Regions from separate parts of the Streptomyces sp. GD-15H genome, predicted to be linked through region 1. Evidence: riboswitches for the same ligand, from Rfam matches in the RefSeq annotation. Region 1 holds a riboswitch; each other region holds the start of a gene.
What was found. Region 1 has a riboswitch for cobalamin ahead of WJ438_RS14255 (ribonucleoside-diphosphate reductase subunit alpha). Riboswitches for the same ligand answer to the same signal wherever they lie in the genome.
Positions count from the first base shown of each region.

Region 2: it holds a riboswitch for cobalamin, as region 1 does, so the genes downstream of both, WJ438_RS31320 (cobalamin biosynthesis protein) here and WJ438_RS14255 (ribonucleoside-diphosphate reductase subunit alpha) in region 1, are expected to answer to the same signal.
Region 3: it holds a riboswitch for cobalamin, as region 1 does, so the genes downstream of both, WJ438_RS07060 (ABC transporter substrate-binding protein) here and WJ438_RS14255 (ribonucleoside-diphosphate reductase subunit alpha) in region 1, are expected to answer to the same signal.

Region 1 covers NZ_CP149447.1:3,086,725-3,092,733, reverse strand. The annotation lists gene WJ438_RS14260 (ribonucleotide-diphosphate reductase subunit beta) at 1-341, opposite strand, end outside; partial or broken gene WJ438_RS14255 (ribonucleoside-diphosphate reductase subunit alpha) at 341-2,727, opposite strand; cobalamin riboswitch at 2,852-3,009, opposite strand; partial or broken gene mctP (monocarboxylate uptake permease MctP) at 3,655-5,294, opposite strand; gene WJ438_RS14245 (DUF3311 domain-containing protein) at 5,291-5,566, opposite strand; partial or broken gene WJ438_RS14240 (IS5 family transposase) at 5,812-6,009, shown strand, end outside.
Region 2 covers NZ_CP149447.1:6,637,571-6,643,579, reverse strand. The annotation lists gene WJ438_RS31345 (hypothetical protein) at 1-55, opposite strand, end outside; gene WJ438_RS31340 (alpha/beta hydrolase) at 278-1,405, opposite strand; gene WJ438_RS31335 (class II aldolase/adducin family protein) at 1,466-2,134, opposite strand; gene WJ438_RS31330 (anion permease) at 2,376-3,605, shown strand; gene WJ438_RS31325 (hypothetical protein) at 3,649-3,870, shown strand; cobalamin riboswitch at 4,002-4,142, shown strand; gene WJ438_RS31320 (cobalamin biosynthesis protein) at 4,265-5,230, shown strand; gene WJ438_RS31315 (cobyric acid synthase) at 5,227-6,009, shown strand, end outside.
Region 3 covers NZ_CP149447.1:1,443,229-1,449,237, reverse strand. The annotation lists gene WJ438_RS07080 (SAM-dependent methyltransferase) at 1-116, opposite strand, end outside; gene WJ438_RS07075 (TSUP family transporter) at 277-456, opposite strand; gene WJ438_RS07070 (ABC transporter ATP-binding protein) at 955-1,725, opposite strand; gene WJ438_RS07065 (FecCD family ABC transporter permease) at 1,722-2,810, opposite strand; gene WJ438_RS07060 (ABC transporter substrate-binding protein) at 2,858-3,913, opposite strand; cobalamin riboswitch at 3,942-4,127, opposite strand; partial or broken gene WJ438_RS07055 (AAA family ATPase) at 4,178-4,731, opposite strand; partial or broken gene WJ438_RS07050 (DUF6411 family protein) at 4,848-5,087, opposite strand; gene WJ438_RS07045 (phospholipase D-like domain-containing protein) at 5,372-6,009, shown strand, end outside.

The DNA of each region.
Region 1 (6,009 bases):
ACCGCCTCCTCGAAGAGCTGCCGAGACAGGTACAGCCGCGCTTCCGGGGAGTTGATGTGCTTGTAGAGGGTCAGCACCAGGTTGTTGGCCACGATCGAGTCGCCGGTGGCGAAGAAGGCCACCAGCCGCCCGATCAGGTGCTGCTCCTCGGGACTGAGCTTCGCCAGGTCGGCGACGTCCGAGTGGAGGTCGACCTCCTCCACGTGCCAGGTGTTCTTGATGGCGTCCCGGTAGCGCTCGTAGAAGTCGGGGTAGCGCATGGGGCGCAGGGTGAGCTCGAAGCCCGGGTCGAGAAGGTTCTGGGTTCGGGCGGTGGGGGCGGTGGGGGCGGTGGTGGACATTACTGGCAGGCCTCGCAGGACTCGGGGTTCTCAAGGGAGCAGGCGACCGCCTCGGGGTCGGGCGCCGACTGCTGGACGGGGGCTTGCGCTTGTGCGTGGCCCCGGGCCGCGCGGGCGATGCGAGTCGCGGGGCGCGAGCGCAGGTAGTACGTGGTCTTCAGGCCCCGCTTCCAGGCGTAGGCGTACATCGAGGAGAGCTTGCCGATGGTCGGCGTCTCCATGAACAGGTTCAGCGACTGCGACTGGTCCAGGAACGGGGTGCGGTCGGCGGCCATGTCGATCAGAGAGCGCTGCGGGATCTCCCACGCGGTGCGGTACAGCCCGCGCACCTCTTCGGGGATCCAGGTGAAGTCCTGCACCGAGCCACCCGCCTCGCGCAGCGCCTCACGGCTCCGCGCGTCCCACACGCCGAGCCGCTTCAGGTCGTTCACCAGGTACGAGTTGACCTGGAGGAACTCGCCGGACAGCGTCTCGCGCTTGAACAGGTTGGACACCTGCGGCTCGATGCACTCGTACACGCCCGCGATCGACGCGATGGTGGCGGTCGGCGCGATCGCCAGGAGCAGCGAGTTGCGCATGCCGGTCGTGGCCGTGCGCTCGCGCAGCGCGGCCCACCGCTTGGGCCAGGTCGTCTCCACGCCGTAGTGGTCGGGGTGCAGGACGCCCCGTGCCGTACGCGTCTTCTCCCAGGCCGGCAGGGGGCCGTGGGACTCGGCGAGGTCGGCGGACGTCTCGTACGCGGCGAGCATGATCCGCTCGGCGATACGGGCTGAGAGAGCCTTCGCCCGGGGGAGTCGAAAGGCAGCCGGAACTGGAAGAAGACGTCCTGGAGGCCCATCACGCCCAGCCCCACCGGGCGCCAGCGGGCGTTGGAACGGCGCGCCTGCTCGGTCGGGTAGAAGTTGATGTCGACGACCCGGTCCAGGAAGGTGACGGCGGTGCGGACGGTGGTGTCCAGCCGCTCCCAGTCGAGGTCGCCGTTCACCTGATCGACGAACGCGCCGAGGTTGACCGACCCCAGGTTGCAGACCGCCGTCTCCCCGTCACTGGTGACCTCGAGGATCTCCGTGCACAGGTTGGACGAGTGGACGACGTGGCCCGGTTCGGCGGTCTGGTTGGCGGTGCGGTTGGCGGCGTCCTTGAAGGTCATCCAGCCGTTGCCGGTCTGGGCGAGGGTGCGCATCATGCGCCCGTACAGCTCCCGCGCGGGGAGCGTCTTCGTGGCCAGACCCGCTGCCTCGGCGGCCCGGTAGGCCGCGTCGAACTCCTCGCCCCACAGGTCGACCAGGTCCGGGACGTCGGACGGGGAGAACAGCGACCACGGCGCGTCGGCGTTCACCCGGCGCATGAACTCGTCCGGCACCCAGTGCGCGAGGTTCAGGTTGTGCGTACGGCGCGCGTCCTCACCGGTGTTGTCGCGCAGCTCCAGGAACTCCTCGATGTCGGAGTGCCAGGTCTCCAGGTAGACCGCCGCCGCGCCCTTGCGCCGACCACCCTGGTTCACGGCGGCGACCGAGGCGTCCAGGGTCTTCAGGAACGGGACGATGCCGCCGGAGTGCCCGTTGGTGCCGCGGATCAGCGAACCGCGGGAGCGGACGCGGGAGTAGGGCAGGCCGATGCCGCCGGCGTGCTTGGAGAGGCGGGCCACCTGGTGGTAGCGGTCGTAGAGGGAGTCCAGTTCGTCCTTGGGGGAGTCGAGGAGGTAGCAGGACGACATTTGGGGATGCCGCGTACCGGAGTTGAACAGGGTGGGGGAGGAGGGAAGGTACTCCAGGCGGCTCATCAGGCCGTACAGCGTGGCGACTTCGTCCACCGAGCGGGGGGTGTCGTTCGCGGCGAGACCGGCGGCGACCCGCAGCAGGAAGTGCTGCGGTGTCTCGACGACCTTGCGGGTGACCGGATGCCGCAGCAGATAGCGGCTGTGCAGGGTGCGCAGGCCGAAGTAGCCGAAACGGTCGTCCGCGCGGGGGTCGATCAGCGCGTCGAGTCGGGCCGCGTGCAGCAGGACGAACTCGGCGGTCCGGTCCGCGACGAGGCCCTCACGGTGGCCCGTCGAGATCGATGAGGTGAACGACGTGACACCCTGCGAGACGGCCTCGGCACGGATGCCGAGGATCAGCAGTCGTGCGGCGAGCCGGGAGTAGACGGGGTCCTCGGGGATGAGCCCGGCCGCCGCCTCGGTGGCCAGCTCCCGCAGCTCGGCTTCGTCCGCATGGGCGGACCGGCCGCGCAGCGCGGCGGCGGCGACCCGGCCGGGCTCGGCGTCGGGGAGGTCGGCGGTCAGCTCGGTCAGGGTCCGCAGCAGCGCGGCACCGGGGCCGTCGCTCGCGTCGCTCATGTCGGTCACGTCGACCGCTGAAGCAGGATCGGCTGGCGCGGTGGTCACGTGGGGCTCTCCCTCGCTCGGCACGGGGCCTCGTCGAGGGCAGGGGGCAGCACACGGGCGCGCGCACGCGTCTCGCGTCCACCGGCCCATTCCACGAGGCCCGGACGGCAGGCACCCGGACCGGACGGCCGGGCGCGCTGTCGGCAGGTCCTCGGACTGAAGCCCGTGCGGGCACGCGGGAAACGCGGACACGCACAAGTACACCGTTGCGGGACAGTTCCGGATTCGCACCGGATTCCCCTGCGACGACAGCAAGCATGAGCATACATCTTGTGTCGTGTGCTGCTGACGATCCCATATCTTGTGTCGTGCCGGGGGGTGACGTCAGAACAGGAGGGGTGTCAGAGCGTCCGCTCGTGGGCGAGCGGCATGATGTCGTCCAGGTCCGGTACCGGGTTCCGGTCCCGCTCCGGGAGCGGACGAAGCCGAGCCGCTCATGGAGGCGGTGGGCCGAGTGCATCGACCGCTGGGTCGACAGCACGACCCGCACGCGAACGCCTGCGGAGCAGGACGAGAACGGGGTTTCGCCTCCAGGGCGAACGGTCGCCCGTCCGGCCGGGCAGGATGGCTGCCGTGCTTTGCGAGAACCAAGCCGGCACACCCGAGCTCTGCTCGAACGAACCGGGCAGCCCCCGTCCCGGCCGGCGCGGAGGGAGTAGGACCTTGCAGGTCGCTGACCTGTGAGGCTTCCTGAGCCAGGAATCCCCCTGCTTGAGCTGGGGAGGGTTCAACGAGGTACACGCCGCTCCACCCGAAGTCGGGCAGCCCGTCGCGGAGGTGGGCCTGCGCGGTGATCTCACCGAGTTCCTCGTACTCGTGCGGCTCCACCGGCCGGGTGACGATGTCCATGGGGTGAGTGTGCCCGACGGGTACGGCAGGGGGCCGCCGGAGACATCCGGCGGCCCCCTGCCGTACCCGCGTACCCCGTCAGTGCTTGCCGTCGGCGGCCGCGTCCGCCGTGTCCAGGGCCAGCTCGGTGCTGACACCCGGGTCGCCCGCGTCCGCCGTGTAGTCCTGGGGCCGGGTCTCGTCGATGCCCTCGGGCGCCTTGACCGCCCTCAGGACGGAGGTCAGGGCGATCGTCACCAGCGCGTTGAGCACGAACGCGGTGAGGCCGATGTAGCCGATCTCGCCGATGCCCGGGATCTCGTCCGACGAACCGCCGAAGTGCTTCTGCGTCGGCGAGGCCACCCCGTACGCCGCGACCGTGCCGTAGATCATGCCGACCGCCCAGCCGCCGAGCAGTGCCCAGCGGTGGAACCAGCGGGTGAACAGGCCGCCCACCAGGGCGGGGAAGGTCTGCAGGATCCAGATGCCGCCCAGCAGCTGGAAGTTGATGGCGACCGTCTTGTCCATGGTGAGGACGAAGGCCAGCGCACCCACCTTCACCAGCAGTGAGACCACCTTGGAGACCTTGGTCTCCTGCGCCGGTGTCGCGTCGGGCTTGAAGAAGTCCTTGTAGATGTTGCGGGTGAACAGGTTCGCGGCGGCGATCGACATGATCGCCGCCGGCACCAGCGCACCGATGCCGATCGCCGCGAAGGCCACACCGGCGAACCAGTCCGGGAACATGTCCTCGAACAACTGCGGGACCGCCAGCTGCCCGTTGCTGACATCGACCCCGGCCGCGATCGCCATGAAACCGAGCAACGCCAGCAGGCCCAGCATCAGCGAGTACAGCGGCAGGATCGTGGTGTTGCGGCGGATCACCTCACGGCTGCGCGAGGACAGCGTCGCGGTGATCGAGTGCGGGTACATGAACAGCGCGAGCGCCGAGCCCAACGCCAGCGTGGCGTAAGTCCACTGCCCCGCCTCGCCGGGCACCAGCGAACCGCGCGGCGCGCCCGTGGCCGGGTTGGTCTCGCTGTACGCCTCACTCGCCTTGGCGAAGATCTCGTCGAAGCCACCCAGCTTGATCGGGATGTAGATGATCGCCACCGCGATCACGAGGTAGATCAGCGTGTCCTTCACGAACGCGATCAGCGCGGGGCCCGCAGACCCGAGGAGTACGTGTACGCCGCCAGCACACCGAAGGCGATCAGCAGCGGGAGGTCCTTGACGAACCAGTTGGTGTTCTCGCCGCCGCCGATGCCCATCACGTCCAGCACGGCCTGGATACCGACCAGTTGGAGCGCGATGTACGGCATCGTCGCCAGGATGCCGGTGACCGCCACCGCCAGCGACAGCCCCTTCGAGCCGAAACGGCCGCGCACGAAGTCGGACGTCGTGACATAGCCGTGCCTGTGCGAAACCGACCACAGCCGGGGCAGGAAGGTGAAGATCAGCGGGTACACGAGGATCGTGTACGGCACGGCGAAGAAGCCCGCCGCGCCGGCCGCGTAGATCGCCGCCGGCACGGCCACGAAGGTGTACGCCGTGTAAAGGTCGCCGCCGAGCAGGAACCAGGTGACCCAGGTGCCGAACGACCGTCCGCCCAAGCCCCATTCGTCGAGGCTGTGCTCGTTCGCGGCCTTGCGCCAGCGGGCGGCCGTGAAGCCCATCGCCGTGACGAGGACGAAGAAGAAGGCGAAGACGGCGAGTGCCACGCCGTTCACGCCGTCGCTCACCGCCCCGCACCGTCCTTCGCGGTCGTGCGGGCACGCTGGTCACGCTGGTCACGCTGCCACAGCTTGTACGCGATCACCGTCAGCGAGGCGGAGATCAGCACCCACAGCATCTGGTACCAGTAGAAGAACGGGATGCCGATGAAGACGGGGTCGGTCTTCGCGTACGAGCCGACCCACATCATGGCCACGAACGGTGCCAAGAGGCAGACGGCGATGACGACGCGCGTCGGCGTCACCACCGGCCATCTGCTGGTTTCCGGGGCTTGCGACATAGAACGGCTCCGTCCCCTCGCTGATCACCTGCTTGACGCGCAGGAAATCTAGTGCCGCATCAGGCAACGTTCGCCCTGTTGTGATGCGAGAAGCGCGGGCATCCGGCGTGAGCACCGCGCGGGCTTGTCGATGCGAGCCTGCGCCGGTGGACCGCCGTTACGAGACCCCTAGGGCCTGTGTGATGTTGTGATCAGTCTTGCCGGTCCGGATCCGCCTGGAAGGCGGATCCGGTAGGAAGACAATCGTGACGCGCAGACAACTCACCGAAGAACAGTGGAAGTTGATCGAGCCGTTCCTGCCGATAGGCGAGTACGGCCCGTACCCCGAGCGGCTGCGGGATCAGTTCGAGGGGGTGATCTGGCGGTTCAGGACGGGCGCGCAGTGGCGGGAGATGCCGGGCGAGTTCGGCCCCTGGCCGACCGTCTACGGACGCTTCCGGCTC
Region 2 (6,009 bases), 3.6 Mb from region 1:
GGGGTCGCGGGCGGACAAGTCGAAGCCTGGAGTCGCGCGGGATACGGGACGTCACGGGTGCAGTCTTGCGGTTGACGGTCCGAAAACCCAAACGGAATGTCACGGGCGGCGACGGAGAGGGCCAACGCACCGGGTCGCGCGGGCGGTCGGAGGGCGGGAACGGGCCGGTGACACGGCCCCGAGCGGAATCTCCGGCGAGGACCCGCTGCACCGGCCGCCCGGCCGTCCGCCGGGGCGGCGAGGCGGGCACGGAGGTCACATGAAAGGGGCACGGAGGTCACATGAGGGGGGTGAGGAAGCGGCGCAGGGCCTCTTCGTAGGCATGCTGGTCGGCGTTCCACATGGCGCCGTGCGGAGCGTCCTCGACCGTGAGCAGGGTGACCGTGTTGGGCTGGGCGGCGGCCAGACGGCGGGAGGGCTGCCAGGGGGCCACCACGTCGCCGGGGCCGTGGACGATCAGGGTGGGGACGTCGACGTGTTCCGGCCCCGCGGTGCCGGGGTGGTGGTCGCCGTAGCGGCCGGTGCGGCCCTGGGCGGCGCGGACCGCCAGCGGCAACAGCGGGCCCGGGGTGCGGCGGGCGGCGGCGAGGGCGCGCAGGGTCGATTCCCAGCTGAGCACCGGGGAGTCGAGGACGAGCCCGGCGACGTGGTCGCGCAGGGTGGAGCGGGCTGCGGCGCGCAGCGCCATGGTCGCGCCGGTGGACCAGCCGAGGAGGACGACCTGCCGGGCACCGGCGTCCAGCGCGTGGCGGATCGCCGCGTCGAGGTCGCGCCACTCGGTCTCGCCGAGGTGGTTGAGGCCGTCGGGTGAGCGTGGTGCGCCCGGATCACCCCGGTAGGTGAGGGTGAGCACCGGGAAGTGGTGGCGGTGCAGGAACTCCATGACGTTCATGGGGTGTTCCCGGGTGGTGCCGAGGCCGTGCACCGCGAGTACCCAGGTCTCCCGGACGCCCGGCAGGAACCAGGCGGGGAGGGGGCCGAGTTCGCCGGGGACGTCGACGTCCGTGTGGTCCAGGCCCAGCGCGGTGCCCGGGTCGCCTATGTGCAGGTTCGGGGTGAGCCACACCCGGTCGCCGGGCCTCAGGGTGCCCCGCACGACGCGTTCGAGACGGCGCACGACGGTGTCGGCGGAGTCCGACATGCCTTCCAGGACGGGTCCGACGACCGCGTGGGAATCGTCACCGGTGAGGCCGTAGCGGCCGGGGCGCAGCGTGGCGAGGTGCCGGGTGAGACTGACCTGGCCGGCGGCGGTGCCGTGCACGGTGAGCCGGGGCTCGGTGGGCAGCGGTCTGCCCGGCGGCGCCTTGAGGGCGGCGTCGCTGGCGAGCCGCCAGGCCGCCACCGCGGCGGCTCCGGCCCCTATCACGGCGGTGACGGCAGCGGCCGTCGCTCTGGCAGTGCGCACGAACCCAGTGTCCCGGCGGACCGGCCACCCGGCCAGTGGGCGTCCGCCCGGGGTGCCGGCTCAGCCGCCCTGCCCGTAGCCCCGTAGGCGGTCCGCGACCTCCGCCAGCTGGTCGGCCGACAGGAGGGCCGGGGACCGACCCGGGACGGACGAGGCGGTCAGCCAGAGCCTGCACATCCATTCCAACTGGGCGGTGCGGTCGTAGGCCTGATCGAGGGTCGTGCCGTGGGTGAGGGTGCCGTGGTTCCTCAGGAGGCAGCCGGTGCGTCCGTCGAGGGCGCGCAGCATGTGCTCGGCCAGCTCGTCCGTGCCGTACGTCGCGTACGGGGCGACCCGGACGGGCCCGCCGAGCGCGGCGGCCATGTAGTGGACGAGCGGGAGTTCGTCGACGAGCGTGGAGACCGCCGTCGCGTGCACGGCGTGCGTGTGCACCACGGCATGGGCGCCGGTCGTGCGGTACACCGCGAGATGCATGGGCAGCTCGCTGGTCGGGACCAGGGTGCCGAGGACCTGTCGGCCGGTGAGGTCGACACCTGTCACGTCGTCCGGGGTCAGCCGGTCGTAGGGCACTCCCGACGGTGTGACCAGCACGGTCGAACCGACCCGCACCGAGACGTTGCCGGACGTGCCGACGACGAGCCCGTCGGAGACGGTCCGGCGGGCGGCCTCGACGAGGCCGGTCCAGGCACGCGCCTCCTCGTCACTCACGTCTCCTCGCTGCTCAGCCATGCCGCGATCCTGCCGGGTGACGAAGGTCTCTTCAACGGCTCCGCGATCGGCCGCGGACACCCGTCGACGGCGCACAGCCCTTCAGCCGCACCGCCGCGCGCGGGCCATGGTGGAGGTGCGGCCGTCCGATGGAGCGACCGCACCCATCACGGTCATCCCGATGCCCATCCCAGTTCATCTTCCGTTCACTCAGGTTACCTACGTTCAACGCGCCAATGACTTCGAACGATTGCCTGGGTAAATGGAAAGCTTCTCGCTGATCCTCGCGATTGTGGTGGTAACCGCACTCGCGTTCGATTTCACGAACGGTTTCCACGACACCGCGAACGCGATGGCGACAACCATTTCGACCGGTGCTCTCAAGCCCAAGGTCGCGGTGGCCATGTCCGCCGTGCTGAACCTGGTGGGCGCCTTCCTCTCCGTGGAGGTCGCCAACACGATCTCCAAAGGCCTCGTCGACGAGGCCGGCATCCGTCCCGAGGTCATCTTCGCCGCACTGGTCGGCGCGATCCTCTGGAACCTCCTGACCTGGCTGGTCGGTCTGCCGTCCAGTTCCTCGCACGCCCTGATGGGCGGCCTGATCGGTGCCACCGTCGCCTCGGCGGGCTTCGGCGCGGTACACGGTGACGTCCTGGTCACCAAGGTACTGATCCCCGCGATCGCCGCGCCGCTGGTCGCCGGCCTCGCCGCGATGCTCGCGACACGACTGACCTACCGCCTGGGCAAGAAGGCCGACGGCAAGGCGTCCGAGAAGGGCTACCGGGCGGGCCAGATCGCCTCCGCCGGCCTCGTCTCCCTGGCCCACGGCACCAACGACGCGCAGAAGACGATGGGCATCATCACCCTGGCCCTGATCGCCGGCGGCACCCTCGCCCCGGACTCCGACCCGCCCCTGTGGGTCATCGTGTCCGCGGGCGTCGCCATCGCGCTCGGCACCTACCTCGGCGGCTGGCGCATCATCCGCACGATGGGCAAGGGCCTGACGGACCTCCAGCCGCAGCAGGGCTTCGCCGCCCAGACCAGCGCCGCGACGGTCATCCTGGCCTCCTCCCACCTCGGTTTCTCCCTCTCCACCACGCACTCGGTCTCCGGTGCCGTGATGGGTGCGGGCCTGGGCCGCAAGGGCGGTGTCGTCCGCTGGTCGACGGCCACCCGGATGTTCGTCGCCTGGGGCCTGACGCTGCCGGCGGCGGCCCTGGTCGCGGCCATCGCCGAACTGGTCTGCCGAACCGGCAGCTGGGGCACCGCCATCGTCGCCGTCTTCCTGGTCGCCTCCAGCGCGGCGATCTGGAAGATCTCCCGGCGTGAGATCGTCGACCACACCAACGTCAACGACCACGACGACCCCGTCGAGGAGCCGGTCGGCGTGGTGACCGCCGCCATGGCCGCGGTGACCCCGCCCCCGGCGGGCACCGTGACCGAGGAGTTCTCGGCCACCATCCCGGCCCCGGCAGCCAAGACCACCGTCTGACCGCACCCCGGTACGAAGGAAGACACGAAGGAAGAAGAGCATCATGAAGATCGACTGGGCGGCCCTCGGTTCCGTCTTCGGCGTCAGCCTCGTGGTCACCGTGGCCCTGGTGGCCCTGTTCACCCTCGGCATCGTCGGCCTGTCCCGCCGTGAGCGTGCCACGGCCCAGGGCGAGTCCGCGGCCCTGGCGGTCGTCGGCGCCTACGCCTGCTTCGCGGCCTGCACGGCAGCGGTGGCGTACGGGATCTCTCTGATCATGGCCTGATTCCGGGTCGTCTCCGTCCGACGGGCGGTGCGGGGCTTCGCGCCCCGCACCGCCCGTTCGCGTTCCCCCACCGGAACCCCTCTGTGGGCCTCAGCACACTTCAGCCTCGCAGGTCAAAGGCAAGTTGACGGTTCTTCCGGACCGTGGTGGACTGCCGGATGCCAATACGGCGGCAGGAGAGGAAGCCGGTGAAAGTCCGGCGCGGTCCCGCCACTGTCACCGGGGTGCACACCCCGGGAGCCAGGAACTCTCACCGCCGGTCTCGTCGAACCAGGGCGTGGACACCCTGAGTGAGGACATATCGCCATGCCCGGCTGCCTGTTGAGGTTGACCAGCGACGCTCCGCCCCGGCTCGGGGCGACCACTTCCACCGGATCCCCCACCGGCTGAACCCGTGGGTACCGCTCGCGAGTTCGCGTACGGTGCCGCCGCCGGCCTCCTCGGCGACCTGCTCCTCGGTGATCCCCGCCGGGGACATCCGGTCGCCGCTTTCGGGCGGGCCGCGGCTGCCGTGGAACGGGTGCTGTGGCGGGACGACCGTGGCCGGGGCGCGTTGCACACCGCCGTCTGCGTCGGCGGGGCCCTCGCTCTGGGGAGCCTGGCCGCCCGGTGCGTACGGTCCTCCCCCGCCGCCTCGGTCGCCCTGACCGGCGCCGCCACCTGGGCCGTCGTCGGCGGGACGTCGCTGGCCCGGGAGGCCCGCACCGTCGAACGGGCCCTGGGGGCCGGGACCGCCGAGGGCATCGAGGCGGCGCGGGCACGGCTGCCGCACCTGTGCGGGCGGGACCCGCAGGCGCTGGACGCCGACGGGATCGCCCGCGCGGTGGTGGAGTCCGTCGCCGAGAACACCTCCGACGCCGTGGTGGGCGCCCTCGTGTGGGGCGCCGTCGCCGGTGTGCCGGGACTGCTCGGATTCCGGGCCGTCAACACCCTGGACGCCATGGTCGGCCACAAGTCCCCCCGCCACCTGCGCTACGGCTGGGCCTCCGCCCGCCTCGACGACGTCGCCGGGTGGCCCGGGGCGCGGCTGACCGCCGTACTCGCCGCGATCGCCGGGCCGGACCCGCGGGGAGCAGTCCGAGCGTGGCGCGCGGATGCCGCGAAGCACCCCAGCCCCAACGCCGGCCCCGTGGAGGCGTCCTTCGCGGGCGCGCTCGGCGTGCGGCTCGGCGGAACGCTGTCCTACGCCGGGCGGGTCGAGCACCGGCCCGTCCTCAACGGCGCCGGCCGGGCCGTGACCGTGGCGGACATCGACCGGGCGGTACGCCTCTCCCGCCGCGTGGGCTGGCTGGCGCTCGGCGCCGGTGCCGCCGCGCGGCTCGTCGGCACGCGGCTCGTCGGGAAGGGAAGTACGTCATGAGCGGTGGGGGTCTGCTGGTCGCCGGTACCACCTCGGACGCCGGCAAGAGCGTCGTGACCGCCGGGATCTGCCGGTGGCTGGCACGGCAAGACGTCAAGGTCGCGCCGTTCAAGGCGCAGAACATGTCGCTGAACTCGTTCGTGACGCGCGAGGGCGCCGAGATCGGGCGGGCGCAGGCCATGCAGGCCCAGGCCTGCCGGGTCGAACCGACCGCGCTGATGAACCCCGTGCTGCTCAAGCCGGGCGGCGAGCGGAGCAGCCAGGTCGTCCTGCTCGGCAGAGCGGTCGGGGAGCTGAGCGCGCGGGGCTACCACGGCGGGCGGCAACAGCAGTTGCTGGGCACGGTGCTGGACTGCCTCGCACAGTTGCGGAGCACGTATGACGCGGTGATCTGTGAGGGGGCCGGCAGCCCGGCCGAGATCAACCTGCGGCGCACCGACATCGTGAACATGGGGATCGCCAGGAACGCCGGACTCCCCGTCCTCGTCGTCGGCGACATCGACCGCGGCGGCGTCTTCGCCTCCTTCTTCGGCACCGTCGCCCTGCTCTCCCCCGAGGACCAGGCGCTGGTCGCCGGGTTCCTGGTGAACAAGTTCCGGGGCGACGTGACGCTGCTGGAGCCGGGCCTGGACATGCTGCACGACCTGACCGGGCGGCACACGTACGGCGTACTGCCCTTCCGGCACGGGCTCGGCATCGACGAGGAGGACGGGCTGGCAGTGTCCTTGCGCGGTGCCGTGCGGGAGTCGGCCGTCGCCCCACCGGTTGGCGAGGACGTG
Region 3 (6,009 bases), 1.6 Mb from region 1:
ACGGGGTAGTTGTCCTTCCCGCCCAGCCAGTAGTTCCAGATCCGGGCCGAATGCGGCACCGAGGTGTCGATCTTCTGGTGCGCAGCGGGTCCGGGCGTCGTCGCAGGGTCGCTCATGGGTACGGTCCGTCTCTCAGCCGAGGCAGGTGTGTTCAGCCAATATGTGTGTTCCACCACAACTTACGTCCCAACAGTGCTGTCGCGCACTTCAGTTCGTATCTCCGGTGGGGCGCGCGGACGGATTCCGCTCGGCGTCGGGACGTCCGCCGTCCGGCCGTCAGCCGTGCAGGGCGAGGTAGGACGTCAGCGCGAACAACGTGAGGACGAGCGCGTACTGCAGGCTGCGGGCGGGCAGTGCGTGGGCGATCCGCCGGCCCAGGAGCACGCCGGCCAGTTCCGGGATGCCGACCAGGGCGGCCAGGGGCCAGTCGAGGGCACCGTGGGCGAGATAGCCCACGGTGCGCCCACCCCGGCGATGACGATCGACTGGGCCTGGGCGGAGGCCAGGGACTCCAGCACGGGTACGCCGAGCGCGGCCGCGGGCCGGTGGCGTTCGCGGTGCCGCACCAGGGCGGCCACCACGGCCACGAGCACACCGAGTACCACCCCGAACGCACGAGCGGACACGAGGGTGTTGAGCAGCATCCGACAGGAGTCCCGGACACGGCCGTGACGGCCAGGGTCCCGGGGGTGCGGCGTGTTTCCGGCTCGCGCAACTGGCCGGAACGGGTGGAGGCCGCGGTGCCCAGCGCGCCGGTGGCGACGTGGGTGACGAGGGCGGTACCGGCCACCTCGGCGGGGGACAGGCCGGTCAGGGTGAACAGCCCGATCGTGGGCAGCACCCCACCGGGTCCGACGCCGTGAGACCGATACCTCCCATCAGTCCCAGCAGCACCACCACGGACATCGACATACCGCTCTCACCTTCGACGGGACCATGCCGGAGACCGGCGCGTCAGGGAACGAACGTCACGTGGGGAGATCCCGTGCGGGGATGGACCGCGACCTCGGCCGTGACTCCGTAGACCTCCGCCAGCAGCCGGGGGGTGAGGACGTCGGCGGGCGGGCCGCAGGCGGTGACCTCGCCGTCGGACAGGACGTACAGGCGGTCGCAGTAGTGGGCGGCCAGGTTGAGGTCGTGCAGCGCCACCAGCACCGTGACGGGCAGCCGCCGCAGCGCGCCGAGCACGTCCAACTGGTGGCGGATGTCGAGATGGTTGGTCGGCTCGTCCAGGACGAGGAGCGACGGCTGCTGGGCGAGGGCACGGGCGATGAGCACGCGCTGGCGTTCGCCACCGGAGAGCCGGTCGAAGGGACGGCCGGCCAGGCCGGTGGCGTCCACGGACCTCAGCGCCGACTCGATCAGTTCGGCGTCCTCGGGGGTGTCGCCGTCGAGGAGCCGCTTGTGCGGGGTGCGGCCCATCGCGACGACCTCACGGACGGTGAGGTCGAAGTCGGCGCCCGACTCCTGCACCACCGCGGCCACGTCACGGGCCAGTTGACGCACCGACAGCGACCAGGCGTCCGTGCCGTCGACGCGGATCCGGCCGGCATCGGGGCGCAGGACGCGGTACACGGCACGCAGCAGGCTGGACTTGCCGCTCCCGTTGGGACCGACCAGGCCGATCACCTCACCCGGACGCGCGGTCAGGGAGACGTCACGGACCAGGGTGCGGGCACCCGCGGTCAGAGTGATTCCGTCGACGGTGAGTTCGGCCGCGCTCATGCTCCCCTCCGGTCGCTCCGGTCGGTGCCGCGCCGTGCATCGCGGCGCATCAGCCACAGGAAGAACGGCCCCCCGCACAGGGCCGTGAGCACGCCGACGGGGATCTCCATGGGCGCGGCGACCGTGCGTGCGGCGATGTCCGCCCAGATCAGGAAGACCGCTCCGCCGAGCGCGGCCGTCGGCAGGACGCGGCGGTGGTCGCCGCCGACGACGAGCCGCACGATGTGCGGCAGCATCAGACCGACGAACCCGATCGGTCCGGCCGCCGCGACGAGGACACCGGTGACGAGGGAGAGCAGGACGAACATGCGCACCCGGAACCGGGCCACGTCCAGCCCCATCGTGGTGGCGGCCTCCTCGCCCGCGAGCAGCAGGTTCAGATTGCGGGCCTGCGCCATCAGGACGCCGACGCCGATCAGCAGGGCCGTGCTCGGCAGCCACAGGGTGCTCCAGTTGACGCCGCCGAGGCCGCCGAGGGTCCAGGCGAGGACCGTGCGGGCCTCGTTGCCCCGGTCACCGGTGAGCAGCAGCAGGTTCAGGACCGCCGTGAGCACCGCCGCGACGGCCACCCCGGACAGCACCAGCCGGACCGACGTGATGCGGCCGCCGGTGCGGGCACTGGCGTACACGAGCAGCAGGGCCCCGAGGGCGCCCGCGAAGGCCGCGACCGACAGGGACACCGGTCCGAACAGGGTCACCCCGAACACGATCACGACGACGGCGCCCAGGGCCGCCCCCGAGGAGACACCCAGCAGATAGGGCTCGGCGAGCGGGTTGCGGATGAGGGCCTGCATGGCGGTGCCCACCACCGCGAGCCCGGCGCCGGCCACCGCGCCGAGCAGGACGCGCGGCGCCCGCACGTCCAGCACGATGGTCTCCCGGGCCCGTGACCACTGCGCGTCCCCCAGGTCGGCGCCCAGCGCGTGCGTGACGATTCCCCAGGCCTGGCCGGGCGGCACCCGCACCGAGCCGATGCCCAGGCCCGCGACGACCGACATCAGGAGCAGGACGGCGAGGACCAGCAGCGTGACGGTGAGCGTCCCCGGCGTGCCGCGCTTCTCGCCCGGTGGCCGCCGACGCCGCACGCCGGGGTCGGCGGACGCGTCGGAGGGCAGGTCGGCGGCGGGGGCCGTCACCGGAAGCTTCCGGGGTGCAGCCCGCGCGCCAGGTCCTCGACCGCGTACGCGGAACGGATCCCGACCAGGGTCGCGGTCAGCGGCAGTACGACGAACCGCTCGTTCCTGACGGCGGGTACGTCGGCGAGGGCGGGCTGGGAGAGCAGATACTCCTTCTTCCGCTCGACGCTGCTCTCCCCGGCGTAGTCGTAGAGGGCGATGACCTCGGGTGCGCGCTCGACGACCTGTTCCCAGGAGACGTCACCGAACACGTCGTCGAGGTCGGCGAAGACGTTCGTGCCGCCGGCCAGGCTGATCAGCTCGGTGCCCAGGCTCTTGCCGCCCGCGGTCAACGCGGACTTGTCACCGCTGTCGTAGACGAAGACCGGCACGTCGGGTTCGCCGTCGACGGCCGCGGCGGCTCGGTCGACCCGGCCACGGAGGTCGGACACCAGCAGGTCGGCGCGCTCGGGGACGCCGAAGACCGTGCCGATGGTGCGGATCTCGTCGTAGGTGTCCTTCATCGTCACCCGCTTCCTGCCGCAGTACTCGCGGTTGAGATAGGTGTCGATGCCCGCGTCGGCGAACGCCTCGCGGGAGCGGCCCTCGTTCGAGGCGAAGGCGCTGCCGTAGCCGCCGTAGACGAAGTCCGGCTCGGCGTCGAGGATCTCCTCGAAGGACGGCTCCCTCTTCGCGAGCTCCGGTATCGCCTCGTAGTCCTCCCTGAGTTCGGGCAGGACGGCCGAGTCGGGGAACGCGGTGCCGACCATGCGGTCCTTCAGCCCGAGGGCGAGCATCAGCTCCGCGGGATGCTGGTGAATGGTGACCACGCGGGACGGGGGCTCGTCGTACGTCGTTCTGACACCGCAGTTGTCGACGGTGACGGGGAAACCCCCGGCCGGGGCCGCCGTGTTGCCCGCGTCGCCGCTCGGATCCCGGCCGGAGCCGTCGGACGGGCCGCAGCCGGCCGTGAGCAGGACCGCCGACAGTGCGACGGCCGCGGCCGCCGCACGCGGGGCACGGCGCCGCCGGGCAGGGCGGAAGGAAGACGGGCGCGCAAAGGCGTGGGACACGTAAAGCCTCCTGGGAGTCCGCGCTCCTCAAAACGGGCCCGCGACAGGCCAGTGTCCTGACTCCCGGATCGACGTTCCCCCTCGCCTTCCCACGCGGTGCGCGCAGTGGCGTCTCGAAGGGGTGCACTCCCCGGTCACAGTGGCGGGACCGTGCCGGATTCACACCGGCTTCCTGTCTCCCGTCGCGGCGATGACCAGCCGATCCTACGGTCTGGAGCTCCGTGCTCAAAAGGCGCCCGGGGCGGGCGTGCACGGTTATCGGCATTAGCCGACGCGTGCGGGCAGTCCCGTGAGACCGGTGTCGCGCATGACGCGGGTGAGGGTGTCGTGGAGGGTGGCCTCGGCTCCGACGACGGTTTCGGCGACATCCGGAAGGAGGTCGCGTTCGCGGTACCCGTCACGGAGTTCCCGCTCGGTGACCTGGGCCAGATAGTCGGGATCGGCCTTCGAGGCGTGCCGGGCAAGGGTCTCCTCGAAGGGGATGTCGAGGTAGAAGCAGTGCGAGACGCCGCGGTGGTCGCCGACCAGACCCGCGAGCACGTCGCCGTAGCGGTCGGCGTGCAGGATGCCCTCGACGACGACGTGGTAGCCGGCGTCCAGCGCGTAGCGGGCGACCGTGTCGCTCAGCCCGATGTCGGCGGCGCCGGGCACGTCCCGTTCCCTCAGCACGGTCCGCCTCAGGTTGTCCTGCCCGACCAGGGCCAGGCCGCGCCCGAAGCGGTCGCGGATCCCCGCCGCCACCGAGGACTTGCCCGACGCCGAGTTCCCCGGACGACGACGAGCCGGGTCTCTTCGCTTCCCACGGTCACGCGAAGCACGCTACTCCGGCGGCCGGGGAGCCACGCCGGCCCCGTCCCGGCCTGACCGCGACGGCGGGGACGGGCATGCCCGCACGCGTCGACGGCGGTCCGGGGGGGCGAGGACCGCCGGGTTCGGAAGGCAGGCGGCCACGAGTGCGGCGACCGGCGGAACCACTGCGGCCCACGGCCTTCGAGCTGCTGCGGAACGGCTTGCTGAACAGGCGTCCCAGGGGGCCGGGTGCCTTTCCTCCCGCACGGGAGCCGAAGCCCAGGGCTCGTTGGGTGCCGCGTTCGGGCCCGCGGGACAGGCGGGGCACGAGGAATGCCAGTACGGCGAGAACGACACAGAGCGCGACAATTCCGACGACGGCCACGATAACCTCCAACGACTGTGACGTAGCTGCCGTTTGTCCTCGCCCACAGGGGATATACGTGGCCAGGGGCTCGCTCGACGAGTGGAAAGCCGACCCGGTGACCGTTTCCCGGGGCGTGCCGCCTGCCGTCGTCGCCCTGCTGTGCCGACCTCCGCCGGACGAGGACGGACAGTACGGAGCTTCCTCGCGTGCCGGCCGGAGAGTGGATGAGCCTCGAAGAGGTGCCACAGCACACCCCGCCCTCCACGTCCGCCGGCGGGTCCGCCGGTGAACGCGCGTTGCGGATGCGTCGCAGGCTGGAGCGGCTGATCGGAATCGCCGCGACGGAGGACAACGCCCTGGTCGCGCTGCGAAACGGTGACGAGATCTTTCCCGCGATGCTGGAGAGCGTGCGGTCCGCCGCGTACACGGTGGACATGATGACGTTCGTGTACTGGAAGGGCGACATCGCCCGGCAGTTCGCCCGGGCCCTGGCGGAGCGGGCCCGCGCCGGCGTGCGGGTCCGGCTGCTGCTGGACGGGTTCGGCAGTCGCACGATCGAGAAGGGCCTGTTGGAGCACATGCGCGAAGCCGGCGTGCGCGTGGTCTGGTTCCGGGAGCCGATGGCGCTCTCGCCGCTCAAGCAGAACCATCGCTGCCACCGCAAGGCGCTGCTCGTGGACGAGCGCGTGGCGTTCACCGGCGGGGTGGGCATAGCCGAGGAATGGTGCGGCGACGCCCGTGACGAGCACGAGTGGCGCGACACGCACGTCGAGGTGCGCGGTCCGGCGGTGGACGGTGTCGCCGCGGCGTTCGCGCAGAACTGGGCCGAGTGCTGCGGCGAACTCTTCGACGACCATGACCGGTTCGGCGAACACCGGCCCCAGGGAAACGCGGTGGTGCAGGTGGTGCGCGGTTCGGCCGGCTTCGGCTGGCAGGACAT